Bdellovibrio bacteriovorus str. Tiberius: one gene and its partner. The protein of the gene in region 2 binds, or shares a complex with, the protein of the main gene of each other region. Links are inferred from orthologs where the notes say so. Each region holds a gene or a part of one and is shown on either strand. Other genes may lie near its edges.

What was found.
Region 1: the proteins of secY (region 2) and secA are in contact, whole or in part, in a crystal structure (PDB 3DIN), measured with the Thermotoga maritima proteins. The link is inferred for Bdellovibrio bacteriovorus str. Tiberius from one-to-one orthologs. Residues at the interface, in WP_004081795.1 of Thermotoga maritima: Glu108, Gly109, Glu110, Glu111, Ala236, Glu237, Arg238, Arg239, Ile240, Thr241, Ile242, Gln243, Tyr244, Ala245, Arg246, Arg247, Val248, Thr249, Gly250, Arg251, Arg252, Val253, Tyr254, Gly256, Ala257, Ser258, Thr259, Tyr260, Leu261, Pro262; in WP_004082002.1 of Thermotoga maritima: Glu261, Ala262, Arg263, Lys300, Ala301, Arg302, Thr303, Ile304, Ile305, Leu323, Tyr324, Asp325, Pro326, Val329, Ser330, Tyr333, Ile336, Lys340, Phe345, Val349, Glu363, Phe364, Tyr374, Ser375, Gly376, Gly377, Glu393, Ile395, Thr482, Ser483.

What each region holds. Positions count from the first base shown.
Region 1 is NC_019567.1:273,389-277,068, reverse strand. What follows is about bases 1-3,170. They hold secA (preprotein translocase subunit SecA), read right to left. Parts: upstream 2,868-3,170; coding sequence 201-2,867; downstream 1-200. Other genes in these bases: BDT_RS01360 (tRNA (cytidine(34)-2'-O)-methyltransferase), read right to left, coding at 2,999-3,170; BDT_RS01370 (hypothetical protein), read right to left, coding at 1-200. In the rest of the region: more of BDT_RS01360, read right to left, coding at 3,171-3,481; BDT_RS01355 (gamma-glutamylcyclotransferase family protein), read right to left, coding at 3,474-3,680. UniProt on the Escherichia coli protein: Required for protein export, interacts with the SecYEG preprotein conducting channel.
Region 2 is NC_019567.1:3,048,384-3,052,342, forward strand. Bases 601-3,539 are described here. They hold secY (preprotein translocase subunit SecY), read right to left. Parts: upstream 2,765-3,539; coding sequence 1,436-2,764; downstream 601-1,435. Other genes in these bases: rpmJ (50S ribosomal protein L36), read right to left, coding at 601-673; BDT_RS14500 (adenylate kinase), read right to left, coding at 801-1,436; rplO (50S ribosomal protein L15), read right to left, coding at 2,764-3,201; rpmD (50S ribosomal protein L30), read right to left, coding at 3,204-3,389; rpsE (30S ribosomal protein S5), read right to left, coding at 3,410-3,539. Outside these bases: rpsK (30S ribosomal protein S11), read right to left, coding at 1-168; rpsM (30S ribosomal protein S13), read right to left, coding at 183-557; more of rpmJ, read right to left, coding at 560-600; more of rpsE, read right to left, coding at 3,540-3,868; rplR (50S ribosomal protein L18), read right to left, coding at 3,879-3,959. UniProt on the Escherichia coli protein: The central subunit of the protein translocation channel SecYEG. Consists of two halves formed by TMs 1-5 and 6-10.

The DNA.
Region 1 (3,680 bases), 2.8 Mb from region 2 along the record:
TCGGTGCCGTTTTGAAAGCTTTGTGCAGGCTCTGAAAACGACTCGGCCGGAGTTTCTGGCTCCGGCTCGTGTTGTGCCAACTCTGGCTGTCCATTCCAGTCGACAAAGAAAACCGCATTGCAGTGGGAACACGTGAAAAGAGTCCCCAGATGCTTATCAAGAATCTCTACCGGCTGGTGGCAACTTGGACAAGAAGCCAATTATCTTTTTCCCTTCGTGTCTTTTTCCTGACGACGACGCTCTTCACGGTTCATCGGACGGTCGTCACGAGGGCCGCTTTGGAAGGTCATCTTGCGCTTTGGAGCATCTTCAGTCTCTGGCAGGCTGTGGCCGATGTCCGCTTCGCTTGGAGATGAATAATCCAATTCATCCAGGTCTGCTTCTTCCGGACGCAGGCTTTCCAAAACTTCCTGCTCGTTCTGCTGAGCCACCAATTGAACGCGCATCACTTTTTCGATCGCATCAGACTTGATGGTGTTGTTCAGGGTTTCAAAGGCTTTGAACGCCTCTTTTTTGTACTCGATCAAAGGATCTTTCTGAGCGTAACCACGCAAAGAGATACCCTCTTTCAGTTTGTCGATCACGTACAAGTGGTTTTTCCAGTGATGATCGATGCTTTGAAGAAGGATCATTTTCTGAACCTGTTCAAAGAACGGACCCATGGAATTTTTCTGACGATCCCAAACTTCTTTCACGCCGGATTTCACGCCGTCTGTGACAGTTTCAGTGTTCACCGCCATAGTCGTGAAATCGATTTTGAAACCGAAGCTTTGTGCCAGGGAGTTATTAAGACCTTCCAGGCTCCACTCTTCTTTTTTGCCGCCTTCAGGAATGTGAGTGTCCAAAAGATTGGAAACAACATCACCCAGCCAGTCCAAAGTGGTTCTTTCGATTTCCTGACCTTCCAGAACCTTGCGGCGCATGCCGTAGATCGCGTTTCTCTGTGCATTCATCACAGAGTCGTATTCCATCAGGTTTTTACGGATATCAAAGTTGTGGCCTTCGACCTTGCGCTGAGCGCCTTCGATCGCGTTGGTCACCATTTTTGCTGTGATTGGTTCATCTTCAGGGATGTTCAGCATTTCCATGATCTTCTGGATGCGCTCACCGTTGAAGATTCTCATCAATTTGTCTTCCAGGGACAGATAGAATCTGGATTCGCCCGGATCACCCTGACGACCGGAACGACCACGCAACTGGTTGTCGATACGGCGGGATTCGTGACGTTCAGTACCGATGATGTACAAACCACCGACAGAGCGAACTTCCGCGCGCTCCGCTTCGACCTGAGGTTTGATTTTCAGAACCGCTTCCGCGAATTCCGGAGAATCATCGTTACCCACCTGCGCTTTTGCCAGCATGTCGGCGTTACCGCCCAGCATGATGTCAGTACCACGACCGGCCATGTTGGTGGCGATGGTCACTGCACCCTTACGACCCGCCTGAGCGATGATTTCCGCCTCGCGTTCGTGGTGTTTCGCATTCAGAACTTCGTGCTTAACGCCTTCTTTGCGCAGGAAAGAACTTAAAGCTTCGGATTTTTCGATGGATTCAGTACCCACCAGAATCGGCTGACCCTTGGCCATACGTTCTTTGATGTCGGCAGTGATGGCTTTGAACTTCGCCTTTTCAGACTTGTAAACCACGTCTTCCTGATCGGCCCGCTGAATCGGACGGTTGGTCGGAATCACGTTCACGTCAAGATTGTAGATTTTTTTGAACTCGACAGCTTCAGTATCAGCTGTACCCGTCATGCCCGACAGTTTGTCGTACATACGGAAGTAGTTCTGGAAGGTGATGGTCGCCAAAGTCTGATTCTCAGACTTAACTTCAACGCCTTCTTTGGCTTCGATGGCCTGGTGCAGACCATCGCTCCAGCGACGACCCGGCATCAAACGACCGGTGAATTCATCAACGATCACGATCTCGCCGTCTTTGATCATGTATTCCACATCAAGACGATACAGATAGTGAGCTTTCAAACCCTGATACACGTGGTGCAGGATCTCGATGTTTTGAGGATCGTAAAGATTGGAAAGACCCATCAGCTCTTCGACTTTCGCGTTTCCGGCGTCAGTCAGGGAAGCTGTTTTGGATTTTTCCTCCATGTTGAAATGAACATCGCGCTTCAGGTGCGGGATGATCTGATTCACAGCATAGTATTTGTCCGTGGAGGATTCCGCAGGACCGGAAATGATCAGCGGGGTACGCGCTTCATCGACCAGAATGGAGTCGCACTCATCGACGATGGCATAATAGTGAGGTCTTTGAACATAGTCGTTCAAATCAAACTTCATGTTGTCGCGAAGATAATCAAAGCCCAGTTCGTTGTTTGTGCAGTAAGTGATGTCACAAGCATACATCTGTTTGCGCTGCTGATCGTTCAGACCGTGAACGATGATACCAGTGGTAAGACCCAGCCAGCCGTAAAGACGACCCATGTGTTCGGCATCACGACGAACCAGGTAATCATTCACAGTTACTACGTGCACACCACGGCCAGTAAGAGCGTTCAGATAAACCGGCAGTGTTGCCACCAGGGTTTTACCTTCACCCGTTCTCATCTCGGCGATGTTGCCGCGATTCAGAACATAACCACCGATCAACTGAACGTCATAGTGGCGCATTCCCAATACACGCTTAGAGGCTTCACGGCAGACCGCAAATGCTTCCGGCAGGATATCGTGAACTGTTTCGCCTTTCTTCAGACGCTCTTGAAATTCAGGAGTCTTGGCTTTGAGTTGATCATCCGTAAGAGCTGCCATCTGAGGTTCCAGGGCATTGATACGATCCACAGTAGGCTGGATCTTTTTCATCTCACGGTCGTGCTTCGTTCCGAACATTTTTGTCAAAATTTGTGTAACCATAGCCTATGAGGATAGACCCAAATTGACATAAGCGGCAAGGTAAGGGGGCAATTTCTGGATGCGTCATTGACGCGATTTTACTAAGTATTTCTAAGACTTTCTTATGAGGCGACCTCGACTAAAGCCTTAAACTATCGCAATGAAAATTGAACCTGACGAAGCCCCTCGTAAGCGGCGATCGCCACACTGGTAGCCAGATTCAGGCTACGCGCGCCCTCACCGATCATGGGAATGGTGACGGTTTGTTCCGGGTGCTTTTGCAGGAATTCAGGATCAAGACCCTTCGTTTCTTTACCAAAAACGAACCAATCTCCGGATTGATACTGAGGTTCAAAATAGGTGCGCTGGGTCTTGGTGGTGAAAAGCCAGATGCGGGATGGATCTTCGACGTGTTTCCACCAGTCCTCGAAGGTTTCGTGGCGATACCACGTCAGGTGAGGCCAGTAATCCAGCCCCGCCCGCTTCAAGTTGGTGTCGTTGATCTCAAAGCCCATCTTTCCCACAATGTGCAGTTCGCAGTTGGTACCAACACACGTGCGCCCGATATTTCCGGTGTTTTGCGGGATTTCGGGCTCGATAAGAACAATGCGGAAAAGTTTCTGAGAATTAAGCAAGGTGTCTGTAAACCTCTTGGCCCAGTTTGGACAGCGCCAGTCGACGACCTTTATCGACGATCAGCTCAAGATTCATCAGCTCGCGATAGAGCGTCAAATCAATCGGTACAATCTCCCGGCCAGAGGAGCGACCCAGTCTCTGAATATAAGTGACCTGCTTGTCACTCAGTTTGGAAGTCAGCACCGGCTGTTCTTCCAT
Region 2 (3,959 bases):
GCTTCCTTTGAAACCGAGGTGACCTGCAGAGGACCAGGACACGGTAGCACCGGTTGGATCAGTCATCGTTACGATAACGTTACCGAACCCAGCTTGGATATAGCAGTTCCCTTGTGGAACGTTTCTTTTTACTTTTTTCTTTGTAACAGCTTTTTTATCAGTGTTCATTTACGCAACCTCAATTATACGGCTTTTTTCTTGTTAGCTACCGTCTTTTTAGGACCTTTGCGAGTACGTGCATTAGAACGAGTGTTCTGACCACGAACAGGCAAGCCTTTACGGTGGCGGATACCACGGAAGCAGTTCAAATCCATCAAACGTTTGATGGATTGACCGATTTCACGGCGCAAGTCACCTTCTACTTTGAAGTTAGCTTCAACGATGCTACGGATTTTAGCAATGTGCTCATCAGTCAGACCTTCAGTTCTTAGTTCAGAAGGAATACCAACTTGCTTGCAGATCATAGCAGCACGAGGACGGCCGATGCCGTAAATATAAGTCAATGCGATTTCAACGCGCTTATTTCTAGGTAAGTCGACACCAAGGATACGTGCCATGATTAACCCTGCCTTTGCTTATGTTTAGGGTTCTCGCAGATAACGCGAATAACGCCTTTTCTTTTGATAACTTTACACTTATTACAGATTGCTTTAACTGATGGTCTTACTTTCATACTGTCTTCCCATACGCTTAGTTTTCACTTCATTAAAAAAGTGAAAATTCCAGCAAAAAAACGAATGCGGTCCGGCACGCTAACACCGAAAAAAATTAAAGTCTAGAGATAAAAATAATACAGCCGTCTATTTTATTATTTTTTCGATCTCTTGATAGACTTCTTCGGTGTCTCTATTTCCGTCCACTTCGATATATTTGCCTGATTTTTTATAAAACTCTTTTAGGGGGCTCGTGAACTCTTCATAAGTCTTCAGGCGGGTCTCAATAACCTCAGCCTTGTCATCATTCCGTTGAATGACCTCACCACCGCACAAATCACATTTGCCCTCTACTTTGGAGGGCTTACTGACTATATGATAGACAGCGCCGCAATTTTTACAAACGCGTCTGCCAGTCAGCCTATCCATCAGGATTCTCATTGGAACTTCAAGGAAGATTGCCTTCCCGATGGATAGATTCATTTTTACAAGTAATTCATCTAGAGCCTGGGCCTGAGCCACAGTTCTAGGGAAACCATCTAAAATAAAGTTTTGGAGGCCTTTTTGGAGAACTTCTTCAACCATGCCGATAACGATGCTATCTGGCACAAGTTGACCTTTATCCATAAATTCCTGGGCTTTTTTGCCGAGGTCCGTCTGGCCTTTAATGGCTGCTCTGAATAGATCGCCAGTGCTGATCTGTGTCATTCCCTGGCGTTTAATCAAAAGCTCAGACTGCGTACCTTTACCGGCCCCCGGGGCTCCAAACAGGATCAAGTTCATTAGAACTGAACCCTTCTGCTACGGATCTTAGCACCCTTAAGGAAGCCCTCATATTTCTGAGTGATCATATGAGACTGGATCTGTTGAGCAGTATCCAAAGCAACACCCACCAAGATCAACAAGCTGGTACCACCGAAGTGGAATGGCACGTTGAATTGGTTAACCATGATGCCTGGAAGAATACAAATAGTACAAAGATAGATACAACCAACTACGTTTACGCGCTCCAAAACTCTTTGGATGTAGTCTGCAGTGGATTTACCAGCGCGAACGCCAGGAACGAAACCACCGTATTTTTTCAGGTTGTCTGCCACGTCGTTAGGATTGAAAACGATCTCCGTATAGAAGAAGGAGAAGAAGACAATCAAAGCCACGAACATGATGTTGAAGATAGTACCGGAAGGATTCAAAGAATCCTGAAGCGCCTTCAACCAAGGTGTGTTCACGAATTGAGCCATTGTCGCCGGGAACATCAACAAGGAGCTCGCGAAGATTGGCGGGATAACACCAGAGATATTAAGTTTGATAGGAAGATGGCTTGTCGGAGTCTGCATGGATTGCATACCGCCGCCACCTTGTCTTTGAGAATACTGAACTGTGATTCTACGCTGAGCCACTTCCATATAGATAACGGCTGCGATGATCGCCACCATGAAGGCAACCAACAAAAGAACCAATGCAAAACGCATTTCACCAGTACGAACAAGCTCCCAAAGCTGTTGAACACCACCTGGGATCGCAGCAGCGATACCAGTGAAGATGATCAGGGAAGTACCGTTACCGATACCACGCTCTGTGATCTGCTCACCCAACCACATGATAAAGCAGGTACCTGCAGTCAATGTGATGATAGTCATGATTTGGAACGGAAGGAAGGCCACGGTCGGAGCGATCACAAGTGGATGTCCATCTGGGCTTGTGGAATTCATCAACCAAGTGCTGATACCATAACCCTGGATAATCGCCAGAGCCACAGTCGCATAACGAGTGTATTGGTTGATTTTACGACGACCTTGCTCCCCTTCTTTCTTAAGAGCTTCCAGATACGGAATCGCAGAAGTCAAAAGTTGGAAGATGATGGAAGAGGAGATGTAAGGCATGATTCCCAGTGCAAAGATACTGAACTGGGAAAGTGCGCCACCTGTAAAGGTATTAAATAGGCCAAAAATTCCACGGCTTTGAGCCTGGAAAAATGAGAGCACCGCTGAACCATCCACTCCCGGAGTCGGAACGTGTACACCAATTCTGTAAATGGCCAAAAGAGCCAATGTGAACAAGATGCGCTTACGAAGATCAGAATTTTTTGCGATGCTCTCAATTGCAGACACTACTTAATTACCTCGACTTTGCCGCCAGCAGCTTCGATAGCTTTCTTGGCGCTTTCTGAGAATTTATGAGCTTTTACAGTCAAAGCTGTTTTAAGCTCGCCATTTCCCAAAATCTTAACAGCGCCTTTGGACACAAGTCCAGCAGCGTATAGAGATTCAGGAGTGACTTCACCAGAAAATTTAGCAAGTTGTCCTACGTTTACAATCTCAAAGTTGTTAGCAAACGCTACGTTGCTGAAACCGAACTTAGGAAGACGACGGTGAAGTGGAGTTTGACCACCCTCGAAGCCTCTACGCACTGTTCCACCGGTACGAGCCAACTGACCCTTGTGACCTTTTGTAGATGTGCCGCCCATACCAGAACCGATACCACGACCGATTCTTTTTGGAGCATGCTTGGACCCTGCTTTAGGTGCCAATGTTTTAAGCAAGCTCATGATTACCCCTTAACTTCAACATCAAGAAGATGTTGAACTTTCATGATATTACCACGTGCCGCAGCAGAATCTTTCACCTCAACAGTTTGGCGAATTTTCTTAAGACCAAGGATACGTACAGCATCCTTTTGATCTTGCGTGCATTTGATAGTTGATCTTTTCAATGTTACTACGAATGTCTTAGCCATTTTTGCCACCAGTCCGCGAATTAAAGCTGTTGTTTCAACTGCTTCAAGCCGTCGATTGTTGCTCTTACTGCATTGTGAGGGTTACGAGTACCAACACATTTAGTAAGAATGTCTTTTACACCTACAGATTCAAGAACGGCACGTACCGCACCACCCGCGATTACACCAGTACCTGGAGCAGCTGGTTTCATGATAACCTTAGCTGCACCAAATCTACCGATAACTTCGTGAGGGATCGTACGACCTTCCTTCAAAGCTACAGATTTAGCAGATTTTTTAGCGGATCTGCTTGCTTTACCGATTGCTTCTGGAACTTCACCAGCTTTGCCGGAACCGAATCCAACATCACCAGCTTTGTTGCCTACAACTACTAGAGCTGCGAAAGAGAAGCGACGACCACCCTTAACAACTTTTGTTACGCGGTTGATCGCTACTACACGCTCTTCTAATTCAGCTGCTTGAGCTTGAACTTTCTCCACACATCACTCCTTAGAAATTCAGGCCGCCCTCACGAGCGCCGTCAGCAAGAGATTTAACACGTCCATGATAGAGGTAACCGTTTCTATCGAA